2 regions of the Paraburkholderia sp. 22099 genome follow, and region 1 is predicted to be linked to the other one. Evidence: predicted binding sites of a transcription regulator. Region 1 holds the regulator's gene; the other holds the start of a gene.
The links. Region 1 encodes LexA, which represses DNA repair genes until DNA is damaged. Its sites were predicted from a motif close to ACTGTATNNNNATACAGT; they were not measured.
Positions count from the first base shown of each region.

Region 2: imuA (translesion DNA synthesis-associated protein ImuA) is a predicted target of LexA. The motif match lies at 2,846-2,863, and genes of this name have one in related genera.

Region 1 covers NZ_JBQEPU010000001.1:280,407-293,328, reverse strand. The annotation lists gene ACTJLC_RS01260 (ABC transporter permease) at 1-283, opposite strand, end outside; gene nodI (nodulation factor ABC transporter ATP-binding protein NodI) at 332-1,246, opposite strand; gene ACTJLC_RS01250 (universal stress protein) at 1,523-1,987, shown strand; gene ACTJLC_RS01245 (DUF2939 domain-containing protein) at 2,049-2,705, opposite strand; gene ACTJLC_RS01240 (hypothetical protein) at 2,792-3,136, opposite strand; gene lexA (transcriptional repressor LexA) at 3,200-3,850, opposite strand; gene ACTJLC_RS01230 (sulfate ABC transporter substrate-binding protein) at 4,183-5,223, shown strand; gene cysT (sulfate ABC transporter permease subunit CysT) at 5,362-6,258, shown strand; gene cysW (sulfate ABC transporter permease subunit CysW) at 6,255-7,370, shown strand; gene ACTJLC_RS01215 (sulfate/molybdate ABC transporter ATP-binding protein) at 7,370-8,428, shown strand; gene ACTJLC_RS01210 (CysB family HTH-type transcriptional regulator) at 8,523-9,449, shown strand; gene ACTJLC_RS01205 (asparaginase) at 9,606-10,649, shown strand; gene lysM (peptidoglycan-binding protein LysM) at 10,795-11,283, opposite strand; gene ACTJLC_RS01195 (2-hydroxy-3-oxopropionate reductase) at 11,828-12,736, opposite strand; gene hyi (hydroxypyruvate isomerase) at 12,808-12,922, opposite strand, start outside.
Region 2 covers NZ_JBQEPU010000036.1:35,530-41,367, forward strand. The annotation lists gene ACTJLC_RS26930 (BufA1 family periplasmic bufferin-type metallophore) at 1-121, opposite strand, end outside; gene ACTJLC_RS26935 (sigma-70 family RNA polymerase sigma factor) at 256-915, shown strand; gene ACTJLC_RS26940 (DUF1109 domain-containing protein) at 912-1,565, shown strand; gene ACTJLC_RS26945 (SDR family oxidoreductase) at 1,587-2,588, opposite strand; gene imuA (translesion DNA synthesis-associated protein ImuA) at 2,882-3,589, shown strand; gene ACTJLC_RS26955 (Y-family DNA polymerase) at 3,519-4,988, shown strand; gene ACTJLC_RS26960 (hypothetical protein) at 5,079-5,237, opposite strand; gene phbB (acetoacetyl-CoA reductase) at 5,266-5,838, opposite strand, start outside.

The DNA.
Region 1 (12,922 bases):
TCATCACGCTCGACGCGACCGTGCCGGCCGCCAGAAACGCGATGTACGACACGCCGTCGACGTGTCCGACCATCAGGCCGAGCCCGAAGCCGAGCCCGAACAGATAGATCATCGGATCGGCGAGATTGCCGAACATCGAGGCGATCGCGAGCTTCCTCCACACCAGATAGTTGCGGCGCCACACCGCAATCCAGTTCACGGCGTTCGCGGGCAACGCGGCGAACGGTTCCTGCCTCGACGGTGCGTCGCCGTTGCCGTGTGTTTCGTAAGTGCGTGCGTCCATTGCGTGTCTCGTGCAGTGTCGTTGTAGCTGTAACGGATGCGGCCGGCGTCAGTCCTGCATCTCGCGGCCGGTGAGCCGCAGGAACACATCTTCCAGATTCGCCGGACGATGCAGATAGCGCAGGTCGGCGCGTTGCTTGAGCCGCGCATGCACCGGCTGCGCGTCGTTCACATAGCAGAAGAGCGTCTCACCGCTGATCTCGGTTCGCTCGACAAGCGGCGCCAGTTCGTCGCGCAACGCGACCGGGTCGGGACCGAAGATCTCGATCACGTCGCAGCCGATCTCCGAGGCGATCAACGTGCTCGGCGCGCCCTCGGCGATCTTGCGTCCTTCCTCGATCACGCACAGCCGGTTGCAAAGCCGTTCGGCTTCTTCCATGAAATGCGTGGTCAGCAGGATCGTCTTGCCGCGCGCGAGCAACGAGCGCAGCCGCTCCCAGATCAGATGCCGCGCCTGGGGATCGAGGCCGGTGGTCGGCTCGTCCATGATCAGCACGTCGGGATCGTTGACGAGCGCCCGGGCGAGCGTCAGGCGCCGCTTCATGCCGCCCGATAGCTCGCTCACGCGCGCATCCGCCTTGCTTTCGAGGCGCGCGAATTCGAGCAGCGACGGCACCATCGCGCGGCATTGCGCGGCGCTCAGCCCGAAGTAACGGCCGAACACCAGCAGGTTCTCGCGCACCGTGAAGTCGGGATCGAGATTGTCGAACTGCGGCACCACGCCGACGCGCGCCCGCGCCATCCGCGCGCGGCGCGGAATCGGCTCGCCGCACAGGCGGATCACGCCGGCATCGGGTGCGGCGATGCCGAGCAGCATGCGCAGCGTGGTGGTCTTGCCCGCGCCGTTGGGGCCGAGCAAGCCGAAGCATTCGCCGGCATCGACGTGAAACGAGAGCCCGTCGACGACTGTTTTGTCGCCGTAGCTTTTCTTGACCTGCTGGAATTCAATGGGGGCTTCAGGCATGGGATCGATGGAGGTTCTGGGAAAAACTCGCCGATGATGCTAATGGCCGGGAAGGCCGTCTATTCTAGGGCATCGGCGAGTTGCCGTCGGCGAGCCCGCAGCCGTTCCGAGCGTGTTTCTTGCACTGCCGCAAACCTCGCAAGACAGCCTCGATCCCGATCAAAACCCCGCACGCTCCCGATCAGTGCACACCTAGCGTTTTCCATCCCTTGCAAGCTGAATTGCGGCGCACCATGATTCATGAAGACCGCGCTTTTCGCGGCTAGGGAGAAAATCATGGCGAGCTACAAGAAAATCCTGCTGTGCTACGACGGCTCGCGCGAAGGCCGCAAGGCGTTGCGTTGCGGCGCCGACCTGGCGTTGGATCTGAAGGCGGAAACGCATCTGCTGTCCGTGGTCGACATGCGTTCGAGCATTGCGCAAAGCGCGGGCCTGCTGACCGATGTGGCCTGCGGCAGTTTCGAGAAGACCGCCCGCGACATTCTGCAGGAAGGGGTGGACTGGCTCACCGAGCGTGGCGTGACCGCGCAAGGGCACTTTGCGTTTGGCCATCCAATTGACGAGATCGCGAATCTCGCCAACGACTTGAACGTGGACCTCGTGGTGGTCGGCCACCGTTGCCGCACCGGTTTGTCGCGATGGTGGATGGGCGCGGGCAATACGCCGTTGCTCGACCGCGTATCGTGCAGCATCCTGGTGGCGTGTTCTTCCGCGCAGGAGCAGCAGCAAGCGGCGGCTTGATGCGCAGGAAGCCTGGCAGGAAAACGGTTGCTCTTCCAGCTCCGTTCACGCGACCAGACAATCACTCGTTTAAATTGACGGCGCTCAGCTTCCATGTGAGCAAGCCTTCGCGCTGGAAGATCGCCGAATAACGTGCGTCGCCGGCGCCATGCCGGTAAGTAACGGCGAACTGGTTGAGGCCGCGATAGCTCGCCGTGGTTTCCGGCGGCTGCGGCGGCGCGGCGTTATTGTTTGCCGCGCTGTTGGCTGAGCCTCCCGCGGTGGGCGATGCAGGCACGGGCGCCGGCGCGGGTGTTGCGGGCGGATTGTTGGCCGCGGGCGGAGCAGGCGGCCGCTCGCCAGGATTGCCGCGCGGCGGCATGCCGTTCAGCAATGCCGCCACGCCGTCCGGCGTCGCATAAGCGTCTACCAGCGGCCCGATCAATGCCACGCCGATCATCGCGCCGATCGCGGCTAATGGATTGCCGTTGCCCTGCGCGTCGAGCCGGCGTGTCAGCAAGCCTGTGACCTGCTGCTTCAGGCTTTCGCGCAATGCGGGAAAGTCGACGTACTGATTGACGGTTTGCGCGTCGCGCGCGTCCGCCGCGCGCTTGAGATTATTCAGCGCGATATACGGCGACGCGTAGACGAACCCCAGCGCGGCGATCAACACGATCACAACCAGAGTGACGATCAGCGGCCGGCTGGCGCCGTGGTTCTTGCGTGTCGAAACTGCCATCGGGTGGGACTCTCCATCACGTTTGATCTAACGTGGACCGCGGCCACGCAAAAACGATCCCACGCGACAACAATATTGAAAGCCGATCAGGACTCGAATACCGCGCCGTGCACGTTGGCCTCGTCGGCGATGCAACGATCGATCATGCGGCATACGGCCTCCATGGTGCCGACCATGATGAGCCGCGACGGCCCGTGATAAACCCGAACCGGTGCGCGCCGCTCCGGCTCCGCCATATTCAACCCGGCATTCAACGACACGCGGGCAAAGGCGGGCAACGACGACGGCAAGCTCGATACCCCGTCGGGCGAGTCGAACAGCGATGGCGTGCTGACCGCGGGCGCTCCGCTCACTGAGCAGGGCACCAGCTTGCGCAGACGGCGCAGACGACCGAACTGGCGAAAGGGCAGCAGGCGGGCAAGGCGTTCCATGAGTCTCTCCAGGCGATTCAACGTTGGGGCGGCTGCGATCCGGCGAACCGGCGAGCGGGCGGGTTAAAACTCTCCGGGGCGGATCAGCCCCACGGCGATACCCTCCAGCGCGAAATCCGCGCTGCCGGTTTCAACGAAGATGTTGTCGTAATCGGGATTCTCGGCGATCAGCTCGATACCGTTCGGCCGGCGCTTCAGGCGCTTGACCGTGACGTCGTCGCCGAGCCGGGCGATGATGATCTGGCCGTCTTTCGCCTCGCTGCGTTTTTGCACCGCGAGCAGGTCGCCGTCGAAGATGCCGGCGTCGCGCATGGACAGCCCGCGCACTTTCAGCAGGTAATCGGGCTTGCTCGAGAAGAGCGCCGGGTCGCATGCGTAATGCTGCGAGATATGTTCCTGCGCGAGTATCGGGCTACCCGCGGCGACCCGGCCGATCAGCGGCAACGACAGTTGCATGATGCTCGCGTGCGGCAGCGTGAACTGGTGCGGCGAGTCTTCGGGGCTGGTGAGAAGGCGTATGCCGCGCGATGCGCCGGCCGCCAGCTCGATGACACCCTTGCGAGCGAGCGCGCGCAGATGTTCTTCTGCCGAGTTGGCCGAGCTGAAGCCCAGTTCCGCGGCGATCTCCGCGCGGGTGGGCGGAAAGCCGGTGCGTTCGATGGCCCGGCGGATCAGATCGAAAACCTGCTGCTGTCGTGCGGTGAGTTTTGTCATGGCGCCACTGTATGTATGAACAGGTGGCTGTATTTTTATACAGTATCCGGCGCAATTCAAGCTTTACTTTAAGTTCGTGCGGGCAGGCGACGAAGTGGGGTCGTGGAAACGTCCAAACCGGACGCTCCAACACCCGTTTTCGTGCTGCAACGCCTTATCTGGCTGTCATTACCACTTTTGCGTATTAAAGAATGAAGAAACATTATTTTTAATGATGAAAGCCCTTCGATAGACTGGCCTCCAGTTGGCGCCACGCACACGTGGCCGCACGCAGACGACGCAAAACAACATCACACGCCGTTTCAACGGACCACAACGCGGAGAAAGTTGGCATGAACCATCGACACACGGGGCTGGCAGGCAAGACGAAGAAACTGATCGCGGCGCTCGCCTTCGGCGCGGCAGCCGCGCTCGGCGTCGCGGGGCAGGCGCACGCCGCCGACACGACGCTGCTGAACGTGTCCTACGACCCGACGCGCGAGCTCTACCAGGACGTCAACCAGGCGTTCGGCAAGGAGTGGAAGGCAAAAACCGGCGAAACGATCACCTTCAAGCAGTCGCACGGCGGCTCGGGCGCGCAGGCGCGCTCCGTGCTCGACGGCCTGCAGGCGGACGTCGTGACCCTCGCGCTCGCCTACGACATCGACGCCCTCGCTAACAAGGGCCTGCTCGACAAGGGCTGGCAAAAGCGTCTGCCCGACAACGCATCGCCGTACACGTCGACGATCGTGTTTCTGGTGCGCAAGGGCAACCCGAAGCACATCAAGGACTGGGACGATCTGATCAAACCGGGCGTGTCGATCGTCACGCCGAACCCGAAAACCTCGGGCGGCGCGCGCTGGAACTACCTCGCGGCGTGGTCGTATGCCGCGCATCAGCCGGGCGGCAACGACCAGAAGGCGAAGGAGTTCGTCGGCAAGCTCTATAAGAATGCCGGCGTGCTCGATTCGGGCGCGCGCGGCGCGACCACCAGCTTCGTGCAACGCGGCATCGGCGACGTGCTGATCGCGTGGGAAAACGAAGCGTTCCTGTCGCTGAAGGAGTTCGGCACGGACAAGTTCGAAATCGTCGTGCCGTCCGTGAGCATCCTGGCCGAGCCGCCGGTTGCCGTGGTCGACAAGGTCGTCGACAAGCGCGGCACGCGCAAGCTGGCCGAGGCGTATCTGAACTTCCTGTACAGCGAGCAGGGCCAGGAGATCGCCGCGAAGAACTTCTACCGGCCGCGTTCGAACAAGGTGCCGGCGGAGTTGACCTCGAAGTTTCCGAAGCTGAAGCTGTACACGGTGGACGACTCGTTCGGCGGCTGGACGAACGCGCAGAAAACGCACTTCGCGGACGGCGGCGTATTCGATTCGATCTATCAGCCGCAGTAAGACCGCCGGTGCCGGCAACGGCATCGACCGAGCGACGCGGCAACGCGTCCAATCCGGGCGCGCCCCAGTGGCGCGCTTTGGCCAGCCAGGGCCCGGCGGCCAGAACACGCAGGCGTGAATCCTGAAAGAGCATTGAGCATGACGACGTTGACCTTCCGAAAACCGAGCGCCTTGCCCGGTTTTGGCCTGACACTCGGCATCACGGTGGCTTATCTGAGCCTCGTGGTGCTGATTCCGCTTGCCGCAACCTTCCTCAAGACCGCGACGCTCGACTGGGCGCAGTTCGTGCGCGCGGTGAGTTCGCCGCGCGTGCTCGCGTCGTATCGCCTGACGTTCTTCTCGGCGTTGGGCGGCGCGCTGATCAACGCGGTGTTCGGCTTTCTGGTGGCGTGGGTGCTGGTGCGCTACACGTTTCCGTTCAAGCGCATCGTCGATGCGGTGGTCGATCTGCCGTTCGCTTTGCCGACCTCCGTGGCCGGCATTTCGCTCGCGGCCGTGTACGCGGGCAACGGCTGGATCGGGCAGTTTCTCGAACCGCTCGGCATCAAGATCGCATTCACGCCGGCGGGTGTGCTGGTTGCGCTGACGTTCATCGGTTTGCCGTTCGTCGTGCGGACCGTGCAGCCGGTGCTCGAGGAGTTCGAGCGCGAACAGGAAGAGGCGGCCGCGTGCCTCGGCGCGTCGCGCTGGCTGACGTTTCGCCGCGTGGTGTTGCCGTCGGTGTTTCCGGCCTTGCTGACGGGCTTCGCGCTGGCGTTCGCGCGTGCGCTCGGCGAATACGGCTCGGTGATTTTCATCGCCGGCAATGTGCCGATGAAGTCTGAAATCACCTCGCTGCTGATCATCACCAAGCTCGAGCAATACGACTACGCGGGCGCCACGGCATTGGCCGTGGTGATGCTGGTCGTGTCCTTCCTGATGCTGCTGTTCATCAATACCTTGCAGTGGTACTTGCAGCGCCGCACCGGGCGCGGCGGCGCGGGCCCGGCGCCGGCCTCGGCAAGCGTCGCGGCGATCGGCGGAGGTGTGCGATGAGCCGCCATTCCGCCGACGGCGCGCATCGTGTGAAGCGCGCGGATGGGACGGATCGGGCCGCCGTCGCCGTCGCGCCGCGCGCGCCGCTCAACGTCGCGCGCCGGCCCGATCCGGTGACCGAACCGCCGGTGGTGCGCTGGATCCTGACCGGCGTCGCACTGCTGTTTCTCGCGCTGTTTCTCGTCGTGCCGCTCGTCGCCGTGTTCTATCAGGCGTTGAACAAGGGGCTCGGCTTCTATCTGGAATCGCTCGCCGATCCCGATGCGCTGTCGGCGATCAAGCTCACCGTGATCACCGCGGCGATTGCCGTGCCGCTGAACCTCGTGTTCGGTCTCGCGGCTTCCTGGTGCATCGCCAAGTTCGAATTCCGCGGCAAGGCGCTGTTGACCACGCTGATCGATCTGCCGTTCTCGGTTTCGCCGGTGATCTCGGGCTTGATCTACGTGCTGCTGTTCGGCGCGCAAGGCTGGTTCGGCCCGTGGCTGCAAGCCCATGACGTGCAGATCATCTTCGCGGTGCCGGGCATCGTGCTGGCGACGATCTTCGTCACGTTCCCGTTCGTCGCGCGCGAACTGATTCCGCTGATGCAGGCGCAAGGCAACGACGAGGAAGAAGCCGCTCACGTGCTCGGCGCCTCGGGCTGGCAGATTTTCCGCCGCGTCACGCTGCCGAACGTCAAATGGGGTCTGCTGTACGGCGTGATCCTGTGCAACGCGCGGGCGATGGGCGAGTTCGGCGCGGTGTCGGTGGTGTCGGGCCATATTCGCGGCCAGACCGATACGATGCCGCTGCACGTCGAAATTCTCTACAACGAATACAACTTCTCGGCGGCGTTCGCGGTGGCGTCGGTGCTCGCGTTGCTCGCGCTCGTCACGCTGGCGCTCAAGCTGCTCGCCGAGCGGCATATGTCGGCGGAACTGTCGGCGGCGCGCGACGTGCCCGCGTATGCGGGGCCCGTCACGCCGGCGCCGGCTTCACAGCCTGCTTCACAGCCTGGTCCACAGCCTGGTTCACAGCCTGGTGCTGAGCCTGGCTCGCGGACCGCTTCACAGACCACCTCGCAATCCGTCAATGCATCGCAGCCACACCCGCTCAAGCAAGGAGAGCTGTAATGGGTATCACCGTTCGTAACCTGCAGAAGCGCTTCGGCGATTTCGTCGCGCTCGATAACGTCTCGCTCGATTTCCCGCCGGGCGAACTGGTTGCGCTGCTCGGGCCCTCGGGTTGCGGCAAGACGACCTTGTTGCGGGTGATCGCCGGGCTCGAATACGCGGACGGCGGCCAGGTGATGCTGCAAGGCCAGGACGTCGCGACGGTCGGCGCGCGCGAACGCGAAGTCGGCTTCGTGTTCCAGCATTACGCGCTGTTCCGTCACATGACGGTGTTCGAGAACGTCGCGTTCGGTCTGCGCGTGAAACCGCGCAAGGAGCGTCCCTCGGAAGCGGTGATTCGCGAGAAGGTGCACGAACTGCTGAAGCTCGTGCAACTCGACTGGCTCGCGCAACGGTATCCGTCGGAGCTGTCGGGCGGCCAGCGGCAGCGGATCGCGCTGGCGCGCGCGTTGGCCGTCGAGCCGAAGGTGCTGCTGCTCGACGAACCGTTCGGCGCGCTCGATGCGAAGGTGCGCAAGGAATTGCGTAGCTGGCTGCGGCGTCTGCATGACGATCTGCATATCTCGACCATTTTCGTCACGCACGATCAGGAAGAGGCGCTCGAAGTGGCCGACCGCATCGTCGTGCTCAATCGCGGGCACGTGGAGCAGGTGGGCAGTCCGCAGGACGTGTACGACCATCCGCAAACCTCGTTCGTCTACGAGTTTCTCGGCGCGGCGAACCGCCTGCACGGCAACGTCGATTCGAGCGGCTTCGTGGTCGACGGCGCGGCGCTGCCGGTCGCGATCACCGCGGGATTCAGCGGGCCGGCCTTCGCTTATGTGCGTCCGCACGATCTGCAGTTGTACCCGCAGGCGGCCGGTCATCGCGAAGGCATCGTCGTCGACGTGCGGCGCGTGGTGACGCTGGGCGGCTCGGTGCGGGTCGAACTCGCGGGCCGCGAAGGCAACCTGCTCGAAGCCGAACTCGATCGCGAAGCGTGGCGCGATCTGCAACTGGCGGTCGGCGATGGCGTGACCGCCGTGCCGCGCGCATTGCGCGTGTTTCCGGCGCAGTGAATGACGCCGTGAAGCCCGCGGTGAAGCGGGCAACGACCCCAGGCGTTTCGATCGAACTCAAATAGCTCACTCTGGCTGAACCGGAGACATACAGATGAACTTCCAGCAATTGCGCTTCGTGCGCGAGGCCGTGCGTCAGAACATGAATCTGACCGAGGTGGCGAACGTGTTGTACACGTCGCAGTCGGGCGTATCGAAACAGATCAAGGATCTCGAGGACGAACTCGGCGTCGACATTTTCATTCGGCGCGGCAAGCGTCTGACGGGGCTCACGGAGCCGGGCAAGGCGGTGCATCAACTGATCGAGCGGATGTTGCTCGACGCGGAGAATCTGCGCCGCGTCGCGCGCCAGTTCGCCGATCAGGACAGCGGCCACCTGGTCGTGGCGACCACGCACACGCAGGCGCGCTATGCGCTGCCGAAGGTGATCCGTCAATTCACCGAGGTGTTCCCGAAAGTGCACCTGGCGCTGCGCCAGGGCAGCCCGCAGCAGATCGCGCAGATGATCATCAACGGCGAGGCGGATATCGGCATCTCGACCGAGGCGCTCGACCGCTTTCCGGACATCGTCACGTTTCCGTGCTACTCGTGGCATCACGTGGTGGTCGTGCCGAAGGATCATCCGCTCGTGGGCCGTGAAAATCTGACGCTCGACGAAATCGCCGAATTCCCGATCGTCACGTATGACCAGGACTTCACGGGCCGCTCGCACATCGACCAGGCGTTCGCCAAGGCAGGCGCGTTGCCCGACGTCGTGCTGACCGCGATCGACGCGGACGTGATCAAGACCTACGTCGAACTCGGCATGGGCATCGGCGTGGTGGCGGCGATGGCCTACGATCCCAGGCGCGATACCGAACTGGTGGCGCTGGATACCCAGCATTTGTTCGAGGCGAGCACGACGCGGGTCGGTCTGCGCAAGGGTGCGTTCCTGCGCGCGTATGCGTATCGGCTGATCGAGATGTTCGCGCCGCAGTTGAACGAAGCGGAGATCGCCGCGCAATTGCGCGAGGCGGTGTGAGGTTGGCGCCGGATCCTTGAGGTCCGGCGCGAAGTGGCGCTGAATCGTTCGCGGGCGATGCGCGAGCGTTGGCGCCCAGCATCGCTAATCCAAAACGAACGGCCATCCGTTTTTTCACGCATCGCGGCGCGCGGCGCATCGCTTACAATCGCCGCCATGAATACTCCGACTTCCTCTTCCGCGACGCCTTCAAACCAGGGCGTCACACCGACGCTGCCGCGCATCGCCGTGCTCGCCACCGGCGGCACGATCGCCGGGGCCGCGGCGGACGCCGCCAACACTTCCGGCTACCAGGCGGGCGTGGTCGGCGTCGATCAATTGCTGGCGGCGGTGCCGGCTTTGTCCACGGTGGCGCGCATCGCGCCCGAGCAGATTGCCAGCATCGACAGCAAGGACATGGCGCTGCCGCTCTGGACCACGCTCGCGCAACGCATCAACGCGCTCCTCGCCGAAGACGACATCGACGGCATAGTCGTCACGCACGGCACCGACACACTCGAGGAAACCGCCTATCTGCTGCATCTGACCGTCAAGTCGGACAAGCCGGTCGTGCTGAGCGCGGCGATGCGTCCGGCGTCCGCGCTCTCCGCCGATGGTCCGCTGAATCTGCTGAACGCCGTGACGGTCGCGGCGCACGCGGGCTCGCGCGGGCAGGGTGTGCTGGTGGCCTTCAACAACAAGATTCACAGCGCGCGCGACGTGGTGAAGACGAGCACGTATGCCGTCGACGCATTCCACTCGCCGGAGATCGGCGCGCTCGGCTGGGTGCAGGACGGGCGGGTCGAATTCCAGCGCGGCGTGGTGCGTCCGCATACGCTCGCGACCGAGTTCGTGATCGGCGCGAAGTGGCCGCATGTGGAGGTCGTCGCGAGCTATGCCGGCGTCTCACGGATTGCCGTGGATGCGCTCGTTGCCGCCGGCGTGCGCGGCATCGTGGTGGCCGGCACGGGCAACGGCTCGATCCACGCGTCGCTGCAACAGGCGTTGGCCGATGCGGTCTCGCAAGGCGTCGCAGTGGTGCGCTCCTCGCGGGTGGGTTCGGGGCACGTGATGCGCAACGGCGCCGCCGCCGACGACGCGCTTGGTTTCGTCAGCGCGGGCTCGCTGAACCCGTACAAGGCCCGTGTGCTGCTGATGCTGGCATTGGCCGCGGGTGGCACGGGGCCGGTTGCGCTGCAAAAGGTCTTCGATACGTATTGATGCGGTAACGGTCACGGCCACACGCATGATCGTCCAATGAAAACGCGGCGCTCGAGTTGATGACTCGAGCGCCGCGTTTTTCGTTTTTACCGCTGCTTTTACCGCTGTTATTACCGCTTGCTGCAATGCTTACCGCAACCGCGGGTTACTGCGGCGGAATCACCAATACCTGACCCGGATAGATCTTGTCCGGGCTCTTCAGCATCGGCGTGTTGGCCTGGAAGATCACGTCGTTCTTCGCGCCGCTGCCGTAGTACTTCTCGGCGATCTTCCACAGATTGTCGCCGGGCACGACGGTATGAAACTGCGTGGGCGCCGCCGCGGGCGTGGTGACGGTCAGTTGGTCGTCCACCTTGTCGACGTTCTGCACGTTGCCGGCCGCGACGAGAATCTTGTCCTTGGTCGGCTGGTCGGCCGCCTCGCCGGATACGGTGACGGTGTGGCTCGTGCCGTCGTATGCGACTTGCAGGTTGGTGGCGTCCAGACCCTGGGTGCGGATATACGCGGCGATCGCGTCGCCCGCTGTTTTATTCAACGCCGCAAGGTCGGGCGCGGCAGGCGCGGCTTGTGCCGAGGTCGAGGCGGCGCCGAACAGTTTTTCGCCGGCTTCCTTGATGAAACTGAGAATACCCATGGATCACACTCCTAACGTGGCGGCGCAAGAATACTTTGCGCACGGGTTGTGCACTGGTTGCGAATCGGGCGAATGAAGCGGAAGACGCGCGCTGCGAAGAGCGGCACGGGATGCCTGAAACGCAAGCAGGCGGACTCAAGGAGTGTAGGAGAAAAGCGCGAAGCGATGTGTCAAAAAAGGTGCGCCGGGGTGCTTGCAGTTGCAAGCAAATGCAAGCAAGCGTGCAAGCGAATGCACAAGCGAGCGCACAAGCGGACGTGCAGCAAGCGGCGTGCATGATGCACCCCGCCGCGAGACATTGGCGGAAAAAGCATGACGATGATCCGACAGCCGGACACCCGACGACGACGTCTGACCGACCAAGGCTTCCCCGGCGCCGCCGGGTGCCGCTGCGGACCCCACTGTGCCGCTCTCAGCCCAGAGCGACACGCTTTGTCCGCTGCGCCGCGCATGTCGCGCGACGCAACGGACGCCCCACCTGCGATTGCCGTGACGACGAAGGCCAAGCCGACGAAGCCGCGGTCAAGGCAACCCGCGTGACGACTCAAGCAGCCTTCGCCGCGCTATCCGGCGCTTGCGCGACTTCGTAGTTCGCCATGATTTCCAGAGCGCGCACCATCGCCGAGTGATCCCATGCCTTGCCGCCGTTCGCCGCGCACACGCTGAAGAGTTGCTGCGCGCTCGCCGTATGCGGCAAGGCGATGCCGAGCTTGCGCGCGCCGTCGAGCGCGAGGTTCAAGTCCTTCTGATGCAGTTCGATGCGAAAGCCGGGATTGAACGTGCGTTTGGTCATGCGTTCGCCATGCACTTCGAGAATGCGCGACGAAGCGAAGCCGCCCATCAACGCCTTGCGCACGCGTTCCGGATCGGCGCCCGAGCGCGATGCGAACAGCAGCGCTTCGGCCACCGCTTCGATGTTCAGCGCGACGATGATCTGATTGGCGACCTTGCAGGTTTGACCCGCGCCGTTCTCGCCGATCAGCGAAATGTTCTTGCCCATCAGTTCGAACAAGGGCTTGGCCTGCGCGAACGCTTGTTCCGGACCGCCCACCATGATCGTCAGCGTTGCTTCGCGCGCGCCGACTTCGCCGCCGGACACCGGGGCGTCGAGGTAATCGACGCCGAGCGCATTGATCTTCTTCGCGAACGCCTGCGTATCGAGCGGGGAGATCGAGCTCATGTCGATCACCAGCTTGCCCTTCGTGAGACCGGCGGCGACGCCGTCGTCGGCGAACAGCACGTTGGCGACGTCAGGCGTGTCCGGCACCATGATGATGACGATGTCGGCGGCTTGCGCGACAGCGGTCGAATCGGCGACCACGGTGGTCGTTTTGCCCAGATCTTCCGGCACCGGGTACGCGCCGTTCACGAACAGCGAATGACCGCCCTTGATGAGGTTGCGCGCCATGTGCGCGCCCATGATGCCGAGGCCGATGAAACCGATCTTTGCCATGTGTCTGAATCTCCAGTGTTGTTGGGTCGCCCGGGGACTTCCTTCCGGGCGCGACGCGCCTGATCGTTCGATCAGACAGCGGCGTGGGCCGCGCCGCGCGCCTGCCCGGCCACGCTGCGCACCCAGCCGAGGCCGGCCGCCGTGGTGGTGCGCGGCTTGTATTCGCAACCGACGTAGCCGTCGTAG
Region 2 (5,838 bases), on a different contig from region 1:
CGACTTGCGGCATCGCGCTCATGTCCTTCATGGCCTGGGCCTGAACAGGCGCGATCTGCATGGCGAGCGCCAGGCCGATTGCCGAAGACAAGATCGAGGCCGTCATCCTGTGTTTGTTCATCACGCATCCTCCTGAGGGTTGCGGCCGGACATTGTGGGCCGTGCAGGAAGGTTCGGCCGAGCGCCGCAAAAGGTTACGGTCCGCTCAAACTTTTTCCGCGTGACAATCCGGGCTCCCCGCCACAAAATTTCAGCATGCAACGGCATCCCCCCCCGCCGAGTCCCGTTCCTGGTTCCGAAAGAGAGAGCCTGGCGTCGATCGCGCCGGCCGCTCGGCAAGCGCCGGCGACCCGTCGCGCCGACGGCAAACTCGACTGGTCCGCCATGATGGCCAGCGCGCAAATGGGCGACGCCCAGACCTATCGCCGGTTGCTCCAGGACATCACGCCCTACCTTCGTGCGCTCGCGGCACGACACATCCGCAACGCCGACGACATCGAGGACACGGTTCAGGATGTGCTGCTGACCGTGCACGCCGTGCGCAACACGTATGATCCTTCGCGTCCGTTCGGGCCGTGGCTGGTCGCCATTGCAAACCGGCGCATCGTCGACGGTCTGCGCCGGCGCGGCCGTGTTGGCTCGCATGAATCGTCAACGGAAAATCAGTTGGAAACCTTTGCCGCCGATGAAGCGAACTTAGAGGAAGAGACGGTGAATGCCCGCCTGGTCAGGGAAGCAATCGAGCAATTGCCTGTCGGACAACGCGACGCGATGCGCATGCTCAAATTGCAGGAGATGTCGCTGCAAGAAGCCGCGGCTGCAAGCGGAACGTCGGTTGCCGCGTTGAAAGTCGCCACGCATCGGGCCATGAAACGATTACGGGAGAGGTTCCCGCAGCGAGGTAGCAAATCATGACCCGCACCTCCGACCTGATCGACGTGCTCGCCGCGGATGCCGCGCCGGTGCGGCGTCTGCGCTCGCCAGCGGCGAGAGCCGCGTGCTGGTTGCTGTTTGCCGCGGTTGTGATGCTCTTCGTCGGTGTCGCGCATGGAGTGCGCGCCGACCTGGCGGTCAAGCTGCATCAGCCGCTGTTCGTCATCGGCATGGCCGCGGCCACGGCCACCGGCATTCTGGCCGCCGTCGCGGCATTGATTGCCAGCGTGCCGGGCCGGTCACGCCATTGGCTTCTGTTACCGGGACCGGCTGCGCTCACGTGGGTCGCCACGATTGGCTACGGTTGCCTGACCAATTGGATCGCGATCGGACCGGAAGGCATGTCTGTCGGCGAAACGGCAAGATGCTTCGCGACCCTGGTACTGGTCGGCATGCCGCTATCGCTCGTGATGCTGATCATGCTGCGCCACGCCGCCCGGCTGGAGCCGGGACCGGTCGTGATGGCGGGTAGTCTCGCGGTCGCTGCAATGACCGCGGTGGCCTTGTCGATTTTCCATCCTCTCGACGCGACCGCGATGATCCTGCTGTGGAACCTCGGCGTCGCCGCGCTTTATCTGGCCTTGAGCGGCCGCTACGGTCAGCGGCTGCTGGATTGGATCGCGCTGCGCTGACGAGCCGACCAGCCACGCCGGCTAGCGGCGCGGCCAGCGCCGCCATGTCAACGCGGCCAGGCTCAGCACGGCGGCAAGCGCAAGCGGACGATGCGTATCGAGCCATAGCGCGCTGCTGTAACGCTTCGCCTCGCCGTCGAATGGACCATGAACGCGATGCGCGCCGGCAACCGGTTGCCACAGATTCGAGGGCGCGGCATCGCTTGCCGGCGCGGCTCTTTGCTGCGCCTGATAGCCGGTGCGGCCGAGATATCGGTCCAGCCAGCCGGGCACGACCTGGTTGGCGACAATCGCCTTCACCGTCGATATCCCGACATACACCTCACGCCGACGATGCGTTGCCGCCCAGACGATCGCGCGCGCGGCGACTTCCGGCTGAAAAACGGGCGCCACCGGCTGCGGAGCGTGGGGCATGCGGTTCTCGGCCCAGTCGAATTGCGGCGTATTCAATGCGGGCATTTGCACCATCGTCAGATGGACGCGGCTGTGATCGTGAAGCAGTTCGCAGCGCAATGCGTCGGTAAAGCCGCGGATCGCATGCTTCGCGCCGCAATAGGCCGATTGCAGCGGAATCGCGCGATAGGCGAGCGCCGAGCCGACCTGAACGATGCAACCGCGATTGCGCGCGCTCATGCGCTTTAACGCGGCCATCGTGCCCCAGACGTAACCGAGGTAGGTCACGTCCGTCACCCGCGCGAACTCCTTCGGCGTCAGGCTTGCCATCGGTCCGAACACGGTGAGCATGGCGTTGTTGACCCATACGTCGATCGGACCCAGCTCCGCTTCCACGCGCGCGGCGGCGGCTTCGACGGCGTCGGCGTCGCTGACGTCGAGTGCGATCGGCAACGCGCGCACGCCGCATGCGCGCACTTGCGCTGCCGTGTCGTCGAGCGCCGCGGGGTCGCGCGCCAGCAGCGCGACATGCGCGCCGCGACGCGCGAACGCGAGGGCGGTAGCGCGGCCCACGCCCGCGCTGGCGCCGGTGACCACCACGATTCGCGGTCGAGCAAGCTTGCGCCACATGGTTCCTCCGGTCGACGGTGAATGCGGGCGGGTTCGCGTGGGTTTTGAGTTGGCAGGTTCGTGCTGCATGCGTTGCATGCGGCGTGCCATGCGTTCAGGCGTGACGATTTTGTCGTCTGGATGCGATTGGGCATTCGGGCAGTTCGCGTGGCGAGTGGCGAGTGGCGTGAGGTTTTCTAATGGCCGTGCCAGCGCCCTCTCCCTGAAAATTTCCCGAAAAAAGTGCCTGTTCGTGGCTACGAAAATCCGTGTAGGATACTGTACATGCATACAGTGATTTTTCCGCAACTCCAATGACCACCGCGCTGCCCGTCCCCGAAGCCATCCACCCGTCGCTATGGCGGGCGTCGCAGCTTGCGCGCAGCCGGGGGCATATCGTGGATACCGGCTATCCCGCGCTATCGGCGGAATTGCCCGGCGGCGGATGGCCGGTCGGCGCGCTGGTGGACCTGCTGGTGCAGCAGGCCGGCGTGGGCGAAATGCGGCTATTGCGCCCCGCGCTCAGCGAAATGGAGAAGCGGCCGATTGCAATGGTGCAGCCGCCGCACGTACCGAACGGCCTGGGCCTCGAATACATCGGGTTGTCGTCCGAACAATTGATGGTTGTCCAGGCTCCGAAGACAGCCGACGCGCTCTGGGCCGCGGAGCAGATTCTGCGCGCCGGCAGTTGCGGCGCACTGCTGTTCTGGGCGCAACACGTTCAGACCTCGTCGCTGCGGCGGCTGCATCTGGCCGCCCAGTCTTCGGAAACGCTGTTCTTCATGATCCGCCCGCTGGCGTCGGCACAGGATGCCTCTCCCGCGGTTTTACGGCTGGCGCTGCGGCCCGAACGCGACGGCCTGACCGTCGACATCACGAAGCGACGAGGTCCGGCACGCGCAGAGCCTCTGTCCATTCCCCTGCAACCCACACCTGTTCTGTTTTCGCACCATGCGCGTATTTCTCGCCGTTCACCTGCCCCGGTTGCAGCTCGAGATCTTCCGGCCGAAGTGGCTGCCTGAGCCCGCGCACGGCTGCGTGGTTCTCGAACGGGACAAGGTGCTCATCGCGGATGGCGTCGCCAGGTCCGCGGGGGTGCGGGTCGGCATGAAACGCGGCGGCGTGCTGACGCTCGCGCCGGAGATCGAGATTTACGAACGCGACGCCGGCCGCGAGCATGCCGCGCAACGCGAGGTCGCCGTGGCGCTCATGCGGTTCTCACCCGATGTCGCGGTTCTCGACGAAGCGGTTGTCGTGGTGGACATCGGCGCGAGCCTGCATCTCTTTGGCGGACTGCTCGCCGTATGCCGGCAGGCGAAAGCGATCCTCGAAGCCATCGGGCTGACCGCGCGGATAAGCGCTGCGCCGACCGGGCAAGGCGCCTGGCTGCTCGCGAGGAACCGGAACCGGCGCGTGCTCAAGGTCGATTCGCTGGAACGGCAACTGTCGGTGCTGCCGTTGCAGTCAGTGCCGGAAATCAGGCCGTTTGCCGACTGGTTCACCGGCCTTGGCTGCGAAACGATTGCCGACGTGAGACGGCTGCCGCGCGCGGGCCTGCAACGACGTTGCGGCGAACATCTGCTCGACTCGCTCGACCGCGCTTTCGGCACGGCGCCGGAACTGTTCGAGTGGCTGGCGCTCCCTCCCACGTTTTCCGCCCGCATTGAAATGCCCGATCGTATCGAGCATGCGGAAGCGGCGCTTTTCGGTGCGCATCGTCTCATCGTGCAACTGTGCGGCTGGCTGTGCGCGAAGCAACTGGCGTTGACGGGCGCGACGCTTCTGCTCGAGCACGAGCGCGGCAGGCAGGCCATCGAGCCGACGCCCATCGAGATTGCCCTGGGCGAGCCGACATGGCGGGAAGATCATCTGGTCCGACTCGTCAGGGAGCGTCTTGGCCGCATTGAACTGACCGCCCCCGTTATCGCGCTGCGGCTCGATGCATCGAACGTGCAGCCCGCCGCACCGGCATCCGATACGCTGTTTCCCGAGCCCGGCGGCTCCGCCGCGGACCACGCCCGTCTCGTCGAGCTGCTGGTCGCGCGGCTCGGCGAGGACAACGTGCTCAGGCCCGCGCCAACGGCGGACTACCGGCCCGAAATCGCCAACCGATGGGTGCCGGTCGGCAGCACGTCGGAAAGCACACGGTTGCCGAAAGCGCTTCCGCGGCCCACCTGGCTGCTGGAGAAACCCGTGCGCCTGCTAATGCGAAAACACCGCCCGTTTTACGGTTCGCCGCTGCGCCTCGTGTCGCCTGGCGAACGCATCGAGAGCGGGTGGTTCGATGGCGAACTCGTCACGCGCGATTATTTCGTCGCTCAGGGTGAAGACCAGAGCTGTTTCTGGATATACCGCGAGCGCATGAGCAGTCGCGATGCGGAAGAAGAGCCGCGGTGGTTCCTTCATGGCCTGTTCGGATGAAGCGCCACGAATACGGCCTTCGACGGCGCCTCGCCTGCGCGAGGAACGCCGTCAACCCGATCTTCACCACAGGTTAGCGAGAGCGGAAGCTCAACGCCGGGCGCTGCCCAGGCCGTACGCGTCGCGATGATAAGCCAGCCGTCCAAGCAGTTTTCGGCGCATTTGCTCCCGGCGATAGTGAGCGACGACGAACGCTGTTGCCGTCACCAGCACGAATGAACCTACGACGATTGCCACTGCTTCACTCATCGGAACCTCCATTGCTGATCTCCCGGGTTCACTGCAGGTGCTGCCCTCCGTTGATCGCGATGTTGGCGCCGGTCACGAAGCCCGCTTCGCGCGAGCACAGGTAGAGCACGAGCGCGGCAACTTCGTCCGGCTGCCCGAGCCGGCCGACCGGAATCTGCGGAACGATCTTCGTCTCGCGGATTTCCTCGGGCACGGCCATTACCATTTTCGTGGCGATATAGCCGGGCGAGATCGTGTTGACCGTGACGCCTTTTTTCGCCACTTCGAGCGCCAGCGATTTCGTGAAACCATGCATGCCGGCCTTGGCCGCCGCATAGTTGGTCTGGCCGAACCCGCCCTTGGAGCCGATGATCGACGACACGTTGATGATGCGGCCCCAGCCGCGCTCGACCATGCTGTCGCACACGGGCTTCGTCATGTTGAACACCGAATCGAGGTTGGTGCGGATGACCGCGTCCCAATTGACCTTGTCCAGTTTCTTGAAGCTGGCGTCGCGCGTGATGCCGGCGTTGTTGATCAGGATGTCGACCGGTCCGACTTCGGCCTTGATCTGCGCCGCGCATTTTTCGCAGGAGTCGTAGTCGGCGACGTCGACGCCATA